3 regions of the Paenibacillus sp. OK060 genome follow, and region 3 is predicted to be linked to each of the others. Evidence: riboswitches for the same ligand, from Rfam matches in the RefSeq annotation. Region 3 holds a riboswitch; each other region holds the start of a gene.
What was found. Region 3 has a riboswitch for cyclic di-AMP ahead of BLS14_RS30915 (3D domain-containing protein). Riboswitches for the same ligand answer to the same signal wherever they lie in the genome.
Positions count from the first base shown of each region.

Region 1: it holds a riboswitch for cyclic di-AMP, as region 3 does, so the genes downstream of both, BLS14_RS00560 (C40 family peptidase) here and BLS14_RS30915 (3D domain-containing protein) in region 3, are expected to answer to the same signal.
Region 2: it holds a riboswitch for cyclic di-AMP, as region 3 does, so the genes downstream of both, BLS14_RS17815 (HAD family hydrolase) here and BLS14_RS30915 (3D domain-containing protein) in region 3, are expected to answer to the same signal.

Region 1 covers NZ_FNFR01000001.1:108,816-114,002, forward strand. Annotated here, with positions in the region: gene BLS14_RS00540 (xanthine phosphoribosyltransferase) at 24-605, shown strand; gene BLS14_RS00545 (hypothetical protein) at 704-1,033, shown strand; gene BLS14_RS00550 (hypothetical protein) at 1,157-1,375, shown strand; gene BLS14_RS00555 (carboxymuconolactone decarboxylase family protein) at 1,493-1,822, shown strand; gene BLS14_RS00560 (C40 family peptidase) at 1,927-2,391, opposite strand; cyclic di-AMP (ydaO/yuaA leader) riboswitch at 2,397-2,528, opposite strand; gene pelA (pectate lyase) at 2,942-3,901, shown strand; tRNA gene BLS14_RS00570 (tRNA-Leu) at 4,020-4,103, shown strand; gene BLS14_RS00575 (X2-like carbohydrate binding domain-containing protein) at 4,470-5,187, shown strand, end outside.
Region 2 covers NZ_FNFR01000004.1:580,836-586,022, reverse strand. Annotated here, with positions in the region: gene BLS14_RS17825 (Nramp family divalent metal transporter) at 1-425, shown strand, start outside; gene BLS14_RS17820 (HAD family hydrolase) at 566-1,258, opposite strand; gene BLS14_RS17815 (HAD family hydrolase) at 1,424-1,819, opposite strand; cyclic di-AMP (ydaO/yuaA leader) riboswitch at 1,940-2,115, opposite strand; gene BLS14_RS17810 (glutathione peroxidase) at 2,483-2,959, shown strand; partial or broken gene BLS14_RS33585 (hypothetical protein) at 2,938-3,003, opposite strand; tRNA gene BLS14_RS17800 (tRNA-Leu) at 3,110-3,192, opposite strand; gene BLS14_RS17795 (urease accessory protein UreF) at 3,613-4,314, shown strand; gene BLS14_RS17790 (hypothetical protein) at 4,592-4,795, shown strand; gene BLS14_RS17785 (nitrogen regulation protein NR(II)) at 4,823-5,187, shown strand, end outside.
Region 3 covers NZ_FNFR01000015.1:50,257-55,443, forward strand. Annotated here, with positions in the region: gene rsmA (16S rRNA (adenine(1518)-N(6)/adenine(1519)-N(6))-dimethyltransferase RsmA) at 1-503, opposite strand, end outside; gene rnmV (ribonuclease M5) at 508-1,053, opposite strand; gene BLS14_RS30915 (3D domain-containing protein) at 1,210-2,394, opposite strand; cyclic di-AMP (ydaO/yuaA leader) riboswitch at 2,668-2,921, opposite strand; gene BLS14_RS30920 (TatD family hydrolase) at 3,163-3,933, opposite strand; gene BLS14_RS30925 (HD domain-containing protein) at 4,262-5,187, opposite strand, start outside.

The DNA.
Region 1 (5,187 bases), on a different contig from region 3:
GGATAGGCTTGGGAGGTCAAATTATGGAAGTATTGAAACAACGAATTTTACAAGAAGGTGTAGTCATGTCAGATCAGGTGCTGAAGCTGGATGGTCTGCTGAATCACCAGATTGATCCTGCATTGACGATGGAAATGGGACGTGAATTTGCCGCTCGTTTTCGTGAGAGTGGTGTAACTCGGGTCATTACAGTGGAGTCTTCCGGGATTCCGGTCGCCTTTGCTGCCGCACATGAACTGGGTGTTCCTCTGGTATTTGCCCGTCGCAAAAAAACACTTTTGGCTGACCCCGACGCCTACTGTGAAAGAGTACCTTCTTTTACGAAAGGGATCGTAACAGATATTATGGTGTCCCGTGAATATATTCATGAGAATGACCGTATTTTGTTTATTGACGATATCATTGCGAATGGCGATGCCGCTCGTGGTGTCATCAAAATTATCGAACGTTCGGGTGCGGAACTGGTCGGATTCGGTGTCGTGGTCGAAAAATGTTTTCAGGCCGGAGCGCGCACTATTCGTGAGCAGGGTATCCCGGTTGAAGCGTTGGTGCGCATTCGTTCACTGAACGATGGCACCGTGCAATTTGACGATAACGAATTGTGACTTTTTAAAGGAAAAAGTGCCTATTTTTATAACAATGCCTTTGCATGACCGCTGATTTCATTTATAATGGGGTTATGTTAGGGAGAGGAGGCAACACCATGGGTAACCAACCGGCAACAGAACAATTTTTTATTGATAAGCTGGCGGAATCGAAAGTACATTTTGAGCGTGCCCTGGATTGTAAACATACGGAATTCGATGACCTTTATCCCTATATGATTGAACATCCTCAATTTTTCTGGTACAAACGCTACGTTGCCTGGTCAGAATTGCTGACGATTGTAGGCTTGTGCGAAGAGTTGTCCTTCGCTTGGAAAGAACAATTTACACCGCATCAAGTGGAGTACCTTGAAGAACGTGTGATGTCCGCCAAAGTGCTTGATTTTTGGTTTGAGAAGAACGACAGCAAGGAGCACGCGCAGCGGTAACTTTCAGTCGGGACATACTTTCGAATGACATGACAGTCCAATACAGTCACGTGAGACCTAAATGACTTTTCATTTAGGTCTCTTTTTGTAAATAATTTTTTTGGGAAAGTAGGCGCCATAAATATGATCAGTGATGCACAATTGGATGCACTGCGTTTATCGGGTGAAAAAGTAAGGGTAGTACGGGACGAGATTCAGTCCAATGATGTGACAGGTATTGTAGTGGCTTGGGACGGGGAGCAGGTACTCATTCGCCGTCAGAATCGTCGTGTGGTCAAGCTTGATCGGAATTACCGATATCAATTGTTCAGCGAACCACGCGAGAGCCTGCTCGAAGAATAGGACATGCCTATTTAGGTTCATTTACCATGGATGTTTTGGCATAATTACACCTCTCGGGAGAGAAGATAGGTACAGTGAGAGCTTGTAACATATCAGCCGAGAGGATGTGCGGTAACCATGACACTGATGAATGATAAGGTTCATGCCTATAAAGATCAGATTGGTGAATTAAGCGATGTGCTACCAGCAGTGGTGAAGTCTTATCATGAGTTCACTGGAGAATGCTTTCAGGCAGGGGCGATTGATGCCAAGACCAAACAGCTGATTGCGCTGGGTATTGGACTGTTTGCGAACAATGAGGTATGTACGTTTTACCATGTGGAAGAGGCACGTGCCAAAGGAGCGACCGATCAGGAGATTATGGAGACGGTTGCTGTGGCTGGAGCGGTAGGCGGAGGCCATGCGCTGTCTCAGGGTGCAATGAGAGTACAGAAGGCTTTACATTAAGTATAGAAGTCTACAGCACACCGGATTTGTAAACAAAAGCCCCAAACAAAGAGGAGGTCCCGGATTCACCCGGAGCCTCCTCTTTGCGCTATATCAAATCAAACTTATATTTTACCCAGCATTTTGTTATACATAAATTGTCCTGTTACCCGGCGTGCTGTTACGTAACGATCGTTGAAGTAAGGATTGGATAATTGTGTGATGCTGACACCCTTGCTGCTTGAAGCATGAGCGAACTGTCCGCCCCCGATATATACACCTGTATGTGAAATGCCATTGCCCATCGTATTAAAGAATACCATGTCACCAGTACGCAGATTAGCTTTGGATACCGGAGTTCCGGCCTTAGCTTGTTGCTGGGAAGTGCGTGGTAATTCAATGCTATATTTGTTGAAAATATATCTCATAAATCCAGAGCAATCAAATCCGGCCATTGTTGTGCCGCCCCATTTGTAAGGTATGCCAGTCATGTTGTTAACGACGGTGTTAATACTGCTTGCCTCTGTGCTTGCTGCACCGGATGTAAATAGAACTGCTGCTCCAAAAATGGAGATGATAAGCTTTTTCAAAATTTTTGTTCTCCCTTCGATGCCTACGGAGTTAGCTAAGGGTTCGGTAGAAGGTTCCCTATATTTCCTATGTATAAGAATAATTCACCCAAAATGGTTCCCCCGTTTTCAAACATGAAACTCGGCAAATGAATAATTAAGTTTTTGTAACCTTTTGAAACTATATTGCATAAATGCGAAAATGTCAAACCGATTTTGAACACTTCTTATCATCTCAATGTTAACGGAATTATCGCTATTTATGTAGAAATAACTCGAATATTGGGTTTTAATAGATGACAAAAAAGTAACTACTGTTTCAAATGGAGAAAAATTGGATAATTTATTGGCTTTCTCACATTTCGATTAGACGATACCTATAGGTTAAGACAAAGAATTTGTTACATATTGTTGCAATTATTGACAAAATTCATTGTTTTGCATAGAATTCTTTTTGTATAATCCACTTATTGGATGAAAAGAAATAGTTTGAGTTTAAAAACAAATATAAGGAGGGGAGACGCTCAAGGAAAACAGTTTGCAGAAAATGAATTGGGGAGTGTTCTAAACGATGTTGAAGGCACAAGCAAGGTTTGCATCTTTGGTAATGGCATGTACAATGATTTTCTCTGTTGTCGGAATGGTATTTCAGCCTGCTGCTAAGGTATCTGCTGCAGACGCATCTGGAACGACAGCAAGTATCTCAGATATTTTGAAGAATCAACGTCCTGACGGGGGATGGAAGAAGGATTACAAAGAAACAAGTGGTGAGTGGGCCAAATCTACGATTGATAATAAAGCTACATACTCAGAAATTAGAAGATTAGCCAAGGAATTTAAAAAGACAAATGATCCGCGATATTCGGCTGCTGCCATCAAAGGAATCAACTTTTTGTTAAATATGCAGTACTCCAATGGAGGATGGCCACAAGTATACCAGAGCTCAGGCTATCACAAACACATTACCTTCAACGACGATGCCATGATTAATGTCATGTACATGCTGGATGAAGTAGGTGCACGTAAAGGTGATTTCTCATTCATCGACAGCTCTCTTGCGGATCGCAGTAAAAAATCAGTTGCCAAAGGTGTAGATGCTATTCTCAATACACAGGTTGTAGCAAATGGTAAACTGACTGCATGGGGACAGCAGCATGATTCCAGCTCCCTAAAACCTGCAGGAGCAAGGATATATGAAGTGCCTTCTCTAAGTGCTGGAGAGAGCAGTACGATTGTAAAGTTTTTGAAAACAAGACCGTCGAACTCGAAAATTAAGGCTTCCATTCAAGCGGCAGAAGCCTGGTTCAACAACGTGAAAATTACAGGATACAAGTATGTCAGAGAAAACGGAGATAGCAAACTCGTAGCTGATTCAGGTGCATCGCCAATTTGGGCACGTTTTTACGAAATTGGAACGGATAAACCGATCTTCGTAGGACGTGATGGGGTTGTGAAATACAAACTCAGCGATATCGATAAGGAAAGAAGAGGCGGGTATGCCTGGTATGGCAACTGGCCTTCAAAGATATAATTTATAAAAAGCTTTATCATTGAAGGCGAAATTATATTTTTTTTGTTGACACTAATTACCTGCACATGATATATTATCTCTTGTCGCCGCGATATAATTTCTCGGAGATAAGACATACGCGGTCGTGGCGGAATTGGCAGACGCGCACGGTTCAGGTCCGTGTGGGCTAACCCCCGTGGAGGTTCGAGTCCTCTCGACCGCATCATATGTAACACTAAAAAGGTTCCTAGAATGGCATTGCTGCCACTCTAGGAACCTTTTTTATTTGTTTACAGATTTTGATCTTTGCTTTTCCTGATTCTTTTCAACCCATTCCCTCGGCTTGAGCAAAAATGAAGTTTCCATTTGTTTATTTATCCATTAATGGAAATATGTTTGTTCTGCGACGGTTTGCCCCTATATTTCAGGTTAATTGTACGTAAAATACCGAATTGTACCTATCTTGGGAATGCCTCATCCACTATTCTCTTCTCGTGTGGAAGCGCTATCAACAGGAATTTGAATGACCAAATTCAGAGGGGGTAGGGATAATTTGAAACGAATCGGAAAAAGGATGGCAATGTGTTTCATGGTATTTATGATTGCGGCGGTGCAGTTCGGGATTATGGGAACGACAGGTAATGTGGCACAAGCAGCAGATAAGAGTCTGGCCCAAAAGCCGTATATGGGTTGGAGCAGTTACAGCATGCAGGTATATGACGGGCCGGGTAACTGGACATCGGCCGAGAGTATAAAGAAGCAATCGGACGCCATGCGTGAGAAGCTGCAAGCCCATGGATATGAATACATTAATATTGATGCTGGCTGGAACGGTGACGAAGATGAATACGGCCGTCCTATTCCGAGTACTGTTCTTTATCCAAATGGATTTCAGGAGGTCATTGATTACGTCCATAATAACGGACAGAAGATCGGAATCTATCTGATTCCGGGATTATCAATCACCGCCTATGATAAAAATCTTGAGGTTTATGGGTCGGGCGGGGCATGTCGTATGCAAGATATTGCAGTAAAACCGCTCGTTGTTATGGATGCTTGGGATTCGTACACGTACAAAATTGATTTTTCGAACCCTTGCTCACAGAAGTACATTGACTCCATCGCGGATCTTCTTGGCGAGTGGGGTATCAACTTTGTCAAATTCGACAGTGTGACGCCAGGATCGGGAATCAATAATCTGAGCCGGGATGCACGTGGTGATGTGGAGGCATGGTCCAAAGCCCTGGACAGAAATAACATCTGGTTTGAGCTTTCCTGGGCGCTTGATCACAATTACGTGGACTTCT
Region 2 (5,187 bases), on a different contig from region 3:
TGACACCTCTGCTGGGAACCACCATCGCTAGCATCCTGTTCGGTGTAGCCCTGCTGGCTTCAGGCCAAAACTCAACACTCACCGGCACGTTGTCCGGACAGATTGTAATGGAAGGCTTCCTGAACATTCGTATTCCAGCGTGGCTTCGTCGACTGGTTACACGTCTGATCGCTATCATCCCGGCCGTCATCGTAACAGCCATTGCTGGAGAGCACGGAACAGAAGAACTGTTGATTCTTAGCCAGGTTGTGCTGTCTCTGCAGCTACCCTTTGCCGTCATTCCGCTGGTAATGTTTACGAGTGACAAAAAAAGCATGGGGGCTTTTGCCAACAAGCTGTGGCTCAAAATCATCTCCTGGATCATTGCCGGAATTATCGTTGTCCTGAATGTGTATCTGATTATCCAGACCATTCTGTTGTTCTAGGTTAAACGGAATTACGCCGTATTTTGTCTAACTCAAAAAGGCTGATCAACTCAAGTAACGTACCCCTTGAGACGATCAGCCTTTTATATGTTAGAGCAGCAGCCTAATTATACCGAATAGTTCATAAATACTGCTCTTATTTAGTTGTCTGAATTTTGAGTTACCATTAACAAAGGAAGAAGTTCCTCCAGTGATTCAATAGTCCAGTCTGGACGCTCTGCATCCGCAAGCTCCGGCTGGAATCTGCCATAACCCTGCAAAATCCGGATCGTGTGCATACCCAGCTTCTTAGCCGGAATAATATCATTATCAATCCTGTCGCCGATCATGACCGCTTCCTCAGGTTTGCATCCCGCCTGTTTCAACGCTACAGCATACAATTCAGGATCAGGCTTGGACACTCCTTCTTCAGCCGAACAGGCCAGCACATCCACATACTTGCGCAAGCCGTAGCTATCCAGCCGATTTTCCGTCCCCGGACTCTGATTGGCAATGATACCAATCTTATAGTTTTGCGACAACGTCTGGAGAACAGCGTCGGCTGACGCGAAGGGGCGCTCAAGCTCTTTGCGGAACTTCAGCTTCTCCTGTATCTGTTCCCGGTGCCCCTCGTCGCTGATAAGGGTACGAATAGCCAATTTCATCGGCCATTGCTCGTAATTTCGGTAGGAGGCGGCAAATAGTTCTCGCACCGTCTGCATCTCCACCTGATAACCAAGCGCACAAGCTTCACGAACGAACTGACCGATAATATCATCTACCGGCTCCCATTCGTCCACGAGCGTATCCCCCACATCAAAGAACAACCATTGTATTCCACGTACATCCGGCACGCCTATTCCTCCTCGTTAGCCACAGGAAATCCATATCCCTATTTCCCAAACCATAAAAAAGAAGACCCACCAACATGCATGAGTCTCCTCAAGTTTCCGTTTATTTATGATTTCAATTATAACAGGCAGCTGACACTGGATCAATCACAGGAATAGTACTAGCCACTAGCCATTCAGTAGAAACCCAACTTCCCCATTCAAGGAATATACAATACGGTCTGCTCCCATTCCCCGATAGATCCCTTTGGGGTGGCTTTGTTCCGTAATGACACACAGGGACTTGGATGTCCAGGAGCGGCAGATCTGTAAATATCGACAGGTCAGGTTTAGGCTATTTTCAAAAATAAAAACATTGCCGACACTACCTTGCGGCAAAAACCATTTCTGAGCAGCAGCTGTGTTCATGCGAATGACATGCTCCACACCAATCCTCCGGAGCCTGCGCTCTTCCCCTGCACTGTTGGTCAGAACGGCAAACGGCATTTTTTTGTACATCAGCAATTTGATAAATTTACGTCCTGCTTCATTTGGAGCAGTCACTAAGATCATCTCTTTATCCATCATTCGTTCCTCCCTTGGCGTGAAAAGACAACAAAAAAGAAGCGTGGGGGACCAAGGCCTCCCGGACGCTTCTTCAATAATCCATAGCAAAAAGACACTATGAACCAGCGTACGGCTTGTTGCCTCTCCCTTTAACGCTTACGAGGTTAGCTGACGGATTCGGGCGCGAGAGTCGCCCTATTTCCGGCTGTCACCGGAAAATTCACCCCATGGATGCCTACTGTCCTGGACAGTTCATCCTGTTGGTTCCCCCGTTTCCCACCCATGAATGAATGGAAACTCAGCGATTAAAACATCGTTCTTTTATAATCATTAATCAGAGCGATATTATCGTTTGTTTCGTTTTTCATGTAAAATTTAATTTAAATTGGAATTACGATATGAATCATACACCCGTGCCATATTGGTGTAAAGTCTGCGCAGATCACCGAATCGACGGATTTTTGCCATTTCACATCAATAATAGCGCTTACAACGTATCCATTCTCTACCCATCTCATCAAAGCTCTCTAATTCTCTCTTTAGCGAAATTCAGGTAGCAAATCAGTCACAGATCATACACGACAGCTTCAAATTGAGTTAAAAAAGCAATATTAATTTTGCATTATTTAATTGTAATCAATATAATAGAAGAAAGAAGAATATGAAATGGAGGCGATTTTCATGTCAGTCTACGACTACAAAGTAAACACCCTTCGCGGTCAGGAAGTTGAAATGTCCAACTATCGTGACAAAGTACTGCTTATCGTGAATACAGCAAGCCAATGCGGCCTCACACCTCAATTCAAAGGTCTGCAAGAGCTTCAGGATAAGTTTAAAGACTCCCCATTCGAAGTTCTTGGTTTTCCAAGCAACCAGTTTGCACAGGAAAAAGGCTCTTCTGATGATATTGCCGAGTTCTGCCAGATGAACTATGGTGTTAGCTTCCCGATGTTTGAGAAGATCGATGTGAATGGTTCAAGCGCTCACCCTCTTTTCCAGCACCTTACCAAAGAAGCGCCAGGCGTACTCGGCTCCAAAGCCATCAAATGGAACTTCACCAAATTCCTTGTGGATCAGAACGGACGTGTTCTGAAACGGTATGCTCCCAAAACAACACCTGATAAAATTGAAGCGGACATCAAAGAATTGCTTAAATAACAAGTAAAGGCCATCCGACCCCAGCAGACAGAATGAGCATGCATTCAGGGGAAACGGGTGACCTTTTTTTGTCTGGCCCATCTGTACTGTAAATAAAACAAAAAAAAGAAGCTTCCCATACGGGAAGCTTCTTTTTTATCGTTCTTATGATGCGGTCGAGAGGACTCGAACCTCCACGGGTATACACCCACTACCCCCTCAAGATAGCGTGTCTGCCATTCCACCACGACCGCATGTCGTAAATAATCGGCAACAAAATTGATTATACCCGGTTCATGTTTAAAAGTAAAGCATTTTTCTTAATATCATTTTAACTGCGCTTTTCCTTCCATAAATCGTATAATCTCGTCATTTTCTCCTACGAAGTGCATATGATTAAATTTAATCCCGTTTGTATACCCGATTAGGCCGATCACTCTACTTTATTTGTATTACCATCCTTCATATCCCTTAGTATAAAGTAACTCATAAAGTTATATAAAATAACACTAAATAGATTTAATATTCAAAAAACAAAGAAACTATTGACAAAAAGCGGATATTTATGTGAATATATATATCATATAATTCGGATTTACAAACATAAAGCGAACCAAAAAGGAGTATAAATGTTATTTAACATAACATTTAACGAACGTAGGAGGCGAAAGATTGTGAACCGTGGGAATAAGCTGCTCGATTATGTCAAACTGCTTGATTCCTCTATCCAGGTCGGAGGGTTCACCCATTCCTTCGGTATGGATGCCCATATCGCTGAAGGTACCATTCGTAGTGTTGAAGATCTCGAATCATTCATGCGCTGTCAATTGCATCCCAGCATCGTGCGTCTGGAAGGTATGGCGATTAAAGGCATATACACCGCCGCAGATCACAAGGACGCATGGCGTACAGCCCTCATCGACAAACTCGTTCATGTCCAGCGCACCCCAGTCAATCTTAGAGAACATGCCTCCATTATGGGCAAACGACTAATTAAGCTAGCTCGCGCACTACACCCCTGGATTGATTTTAGCCATCTCGAACAAACGCTGGCTAAGTATGAATCTGTTGGCTGTCTCCCCACTGTTCACGCCTGGATTAACCACCACCTCGAAATCCCTGTCGAGGAGGCGGTCCTTGGTTATCTGCATTCAGCCATGAGTGCCTGCATAACCGAAGCCTCCAAAGTGATTCCCCTTAACACCGATACAACCCAGGACCTGCTGGTTCGCCTGGCCGCAGACCTGGAGCATGAATGGGATACCGTCAGCGCCTCCGCTGCGGATGGACCGGTACAACCGACCTCATTGTCCATGAAAACGTTGTTTCCAAGCTTTCACATGCTTGGAGCAGGGCTTCACGCATACAGAGCCTAATTCCCATCCCCTTTTTCTTCACACAACCCACCTCCTCACACAGTAAAATATAAAAAAACACGCCGCAACCTCATTGCTGGCGTGTTTTTTATGTCATTTATTTTGTCTATTTAACGCATTTACGCCATTTAACACATTAAAATACACTTATTTCCGTCTTTTTTAATTGTTAGATGACGCAAATGCGTATATAATAAAACATACAGCTCGCATATCTATATATTTTACACCAAGAATAACCAGCTGAACACTACATTCCAACGAGGGGTGAACCCTTTTGAACAAAAAGAAACCTGTGACTCCTTTCGGATGGGCCATTAAACGACGACTAACCGAACTCCAGGTCGACCAAAAGACATTTTGTGAACAGTATGGCATTCCGCCATATCGTCTGTCCAATCTCATTCACGGTACCCGCAAAGCAACCCGGTTCAGGAACCAGGTCGCAGACATCTTGGAAATTCCAGATGATTTAAGATAAGATTTCTGCCAAGGAGGAGCTCATTTCATGAGATACTTAATATCCGATCTGGAGAGATTATCGTTCCAGTCCATTCAACACCAACTTATCATCGTCGATCACAACTGGATCATTCGAAGCTGCAACACCGCTTGGCAACATGGACTTGGGCAACTGCTTCCCAAACAGAGCGTAACAAGCCCCTCCAGAACAGCACCTGAACCGCCTCATTACCTTCATCTTGTAGAGGGGTGGACATTACGCGAGGAGAAAGCAAAAAATGCGAAGATTGTTCAGGAGTTGAAAAGTATCACTGCACCTTTTAAAGACAGTTATACATACGATATCTCCGTTCAAACTGCTCACAGCGAACAGCGATGGTTCCGTATGGAACTCACCCCATTGATTCAGGC
Region 3 (5,187 bases):
GCCATGCGTTCAGCCACTTCCTTCTGGATCATGACCACAATGCTGTCTACAGGCAGCTTCTCTTCGAGCAGCTTCATCATGATTGGCGTCGTTACATAATAAGGCAGATTGGCTACAACACTCACTTTATCTACCGTTCCAAAATCGGTATGGAACAACTCAGCTAGATCCAGCTTCAGCACATCCCCGTGATGCACACGAACGTTTGGATAAGGCTGCATCACTTCACCCAGAATCGGGATCAATCGCTGATCAATCTCTACAGCCGTTACAGGACCGGCTACCCGAGCCAGACGTTCTGTGAGTGCGCCGATCCCTGGTCCGATCTCAAGTGCGCCCTTGGACTCGTCCAAATCAGCTGCATTTACAATTTTGTTCAATATATTTTGATCGATCAGAAAGTTCTGACCTAAGCTCTTCTTGAATGAAAATCCGTGTCTTTGAATAATTTCTTTGGTTCGTTTGGGTGTTGCAATTTCTACGGTTTCTTCCATGCCTTTCATACGCTCACAATCCTTCACGTTCAATTTGCGATAATGCTTCGGAGAACTCTTCCCGGGTAATCTGGAATACACTCAACCGCTTGTGGAACTGCTTGCCATTGCAATAACCTATGCCCAGCAGATTGCCCATCTCCATACGACGTGCAGCAGCCTGTGGGTGCACAATCAGTCCCGCCGCAATCAGATCCTCCCAATCGATCAAACTTGGTGCGCCTTCATATGACGTGTGTACACGTGCTAATGCATGACGAATCGCCTCCGGTGAAGCGTTCTCCACTCCGATGTCGCCTTTGCGCGTAGCATCTGCCTCCGGAATGAAAGCATGCTTGCAACCAGGTACTTTATTGGCGATGATTTTACGAATACGTTCACCAGCATGATCCGGGTCTGTCAGTACGATGACACCACGTCTCTCTTGAGCAAGTGCGATCCGCTTTAGAATGCGCTGGTTGATGGCGGACCCACCAGTCTCGATCGTATCTGCCTGAACCGCACGTCGAATGGCTACGGTATCGTCACGGCCTTCTACCACGATCACTTCTTTTATCATGTTCCATTTCTTCCTTTCTAACGCAAAAAGAAGAGGAATATCCCTCTTCTCTGCCAAACGGCGGGGGAGACTGAATTCAGACCCCTCCGCCGCATATTCCGCATGAATCATTCATGCTTATATTTTATAGCATTCCCATTTCAAAGTAAAACGATTTTAGTTCGCTTCCGGCTTCACCGGACCAATCACATATACCGTCTTGCCTTTCTTCCGTCCGAAGTTCAGGGCATGCTTCACACTATCATAATACACATCAATTTTGTTGCCTTTAATGGCACCACCTGTGTCTTCCGCACGACGGAAGCCAAGGCCCTCGATATACACCCACCAGCCAATCGGAATGATTTTGGGATCAACCGCAATGGTACGTCCCTCAGTTACCCGAGTACCTGAAGCTGTTTTTGTGCCGATACCAGGCTCTTCAGAAGAGTATGCCGTCATGGATACATTTTTCAAGACTTTTGAATATTTAAAAGAACTGCCTGAGACGGTAATTACTTTGCTGCCCGAAGCAGCGGTTTTCTTCGAGTTCGTGGTTGTTGCTGTTTTTGTCGTGGAAGTCTGCGCCGATACCGTCTGAATCACTGGCTCTTTCACAACAGGTTTGGCTTTGGTACCAATGGCAATCACTTTATCGACGCGATTCGTTGCGACCGATTTACCCACCATTTTTTTGGAGACCAATTCTCCATCCTGAAACACTTTTTCAATATGCTGTACAAGTGTGCCTTCTTTACCGCTCACAACGACACGATTGTCGCCTTTGTACAAGCTAGGGTCAGCCGTTTTGATCACTTTATAAGCAATCGGATGTTCCACTTCCACCGTACGCTTTGTTACCCGCACTACACGGATTTTCATATCCGCTTCAATAGTGGTTCCAAGCGCCGGATATACTTTGTCTTCACTTGCAATTTGAATACCTGATTTTTTAATCGCATCTTTTACCGATGAATCGGTTGTATACAGAGTCTTGGTGTCCCCGTCTGCCGTAATATTAACTGGAACGGCCCGCTCAATAACGATGCGGTCTCCATCTGTGATCGCCCCATTCAAGGGCATGGATACCTGATCGTGAGGGCTGACTGTGATTGACTGCTCCTCCAGCATTTCCTGAAGCATTCCTGTACGAGTCTCTACCGCTTGAGCTTTGCCATCAATAACCAGTGAAATTTGTTTCCCGGCCTGACCGTAAACGACTAACAAGATCATGATTGTAAGCGCAATTGAGAAAATCGCGATCAATGCCATTTGACGCAAGTTCTCATGCTTCCACCGCAACGCGAAAGACTTACTGGATGATCGTGACTCATGGGTCTCTTCTGGTTGGAATGTGCCCACTTCTCCGTCCTCCTTCATAGCCTCGCCGTCTAAAGTAATGCATGATGTCTTTGACGCGACTATACCAAATTTTCTACAGAACACAGATCGGACCAACATAATCCGGTTCTGCACCATGAATCAATCTTCGCAACATGATGTCATCCTCCTGAATACTTACCGTATGATGACAGTATTTCTTTTATTCAAAAACAAAAAAGCCAAAGAAAGAGTTTAAGAGGAACTCTTTCGTGGCTTCCGAATGATTCTGAATATCGGAAATTCATGCACGAGGTTGCCTCTCTTTTTCCGCTTGCGAGGTTAGCTGTCGGGTTCGGGCGAAAGAGAGCCGCCCTATCTCCGGTCATCCGCTCATGGCGGACGCCCTTGAATTCACCCCGAGACCCAAAGAAGAAATCAAATACGGCTTCGCAGATTCATACGCTGCTTTTGGGTCAGTGCATGTTGCGCATCGGCTGCAAACACCGATGTTTAAGCCCTATTGGTTCCCCCGCTCTCCGTTAACGGAGACTCAGCGAGACTGATTCATGAAAGTAATGTTGTTTCATCGGAAAGTGTCCCTTTGTTCATCCCCCGAACATCTGTCCAATTTTCCGCACAACAATTCACTGAAAAGATGATATCCTGTTTCTATGCATGTTGTAAAGCGTTGTTCAAGTACGTTTTTCTAAATATTTGGTTAAAATATTGTAATATTCTTGATTTATTTGGATCAAAAAGCAAATTAACTCCGCCTAACTCACTTTTTCACCCGTTTTGCTCGATCTTTTAACGAATCCCAAATCGTTCCATGGCATTTTTGGTCGTTATTGCTGCAATTCCCTCTACCGAAATGCCTTTAATTTCCGCTGCTGCTTCTGCAACCAGACGTACATGCGCTGTCTCATTTCGTTTTCCACGATAAGGGTGCGGTGTCAAATAAGGAGCGTCCGTTTCGATGAACAATCGGTCCATAGGAACCTTCTCAAGTACCTCTTTGGGCTGCTTTGCATTTTTGAACGTGATTGGCCCTCCGAAGGAAAGATGAAAGCCTAAATCCAGACACATTTTCGCCGTTTCCCAGCTGCCAGAGAAGGAATGCATGACACCGCCTACTTCTCCAGCTTTCTCTTCACGCAGAATCTTTACAATATCCTCATGCGCATCCCGGTTGTGAATGACAATCGGCATATTCAACTCACGGGCAAGACCAATCTGTTGTCGTAATACGCGATGTTGAACCTCTTTCGGTGAAGTGTCCCAGTAATAGTCTAGACCAATTTCACCGATGGCTACCACTTTTTCATGCTTGCATAAAGATGCAATCCATTCCATATCACCCTCTTGCATTGTGATTGCATCCACTGGGTGCCAGCCTACGGCAGCATATATAAAATCATAGGTTTCAGCCAGCTTCATCGTGGTTGGAATGGTCTCCCGGTTAAAGCCCACATTAATCATGCGACCAACGCCTGCATCCACAGCACGCTGAATCATTTCCTCGCGGTCCTCGTCGAATTGTGGTGCATCCAGGTGTGTATGTGTGTCGAACAACATCATGCTGTATTTCTCCCTTCATGTCGAATAAACGACTATCTCTATTTAATCCATCCTGCAGTCTTAACCAGAACATAACTATTACTAAATTGGATCATGTTTTTTTTATATTTCTTTCATTGTTTGTTGAGCACAACATGTAGAACGAACAAGTTCCTTCATATCTATATGTGCTCATTTTTAGGCAATCGGGTTGTATTCTAATTACTTTGATTACAAAATTATGTCGATCTACATGTACTCTCCATTAAAGCAGATTACTGTATCATGAAAAATAGCTCTTTTCGAAAGCTTTTTTACATCATGATTCTTGAACAGCATTGCGCATCATTTAATGGGAGAAATAGGGGCGTATATGGGACGGTAATTCATGAACAATCGCATCCACCTTATTCTGCGGATAATACAAATGATGTTTTCCGCGATGAAGACCACTGATTGAACGGACAATGTCGGACACCTCTGACAACTCATGTAACTTGTCTTGCCGATCAAGCAGCAAAATCTGCTTGTCCGTGGATTCATCCGGACGAAACACATCATACGGATTATCCGTTGGAAAATCAATTTCTAGATCATACTCGGGATTGAGACCGGCTACAGTGAAGGCTTCCCGAATCTCTTCAATCATGTTTACGTCGATCTGTTCAATCTCTACATACTTATATAATTTGCGATCTATAAATCGTTCGCATAACTCACTTAGAACAGTATCGTCCTCTTTGCGCCACTGCATAAATGCCGTCTGAATCAAAGCTTCGTCCAGTTGTAAATATTCATCCACCGATAGATCTCCAGCGAATAACTGGGGTAGTGGATCAATCATGAAGCGGAATTTGAAACCTTGCTGTATGAGACTTTTTGCCCGCTTAAATATTTGCCGCAATATAATTTCCGAACTTCGGGTAACCGGATGAAAGTAAATTTGCCAGTACATCTGGTACCTGGACATCAAGTAATCCTCCACGGCGTGCATGCCCGACTCCTTGACCACAATTCGTCCGTGATATGGACGCAGCATACGCAAGATACGGTCAAGGTCAATCGTCCCATAGTTTACACCTGTAAAGTAGGCATCCCGAAGCAAGTAATCCATGCGGTCCGCATCGAGCGGACTGGTAACCAAATTAACGACAATAGGTTGCTCATACGTTTTTTGAATAACAGAAGCCACTTTCTCGGGAAAATCAGGAGCATACCGTCTTAAGATCGCCCCTACTTCGGTATCACCTGTAATGATCCGACAAGTCCAATCCT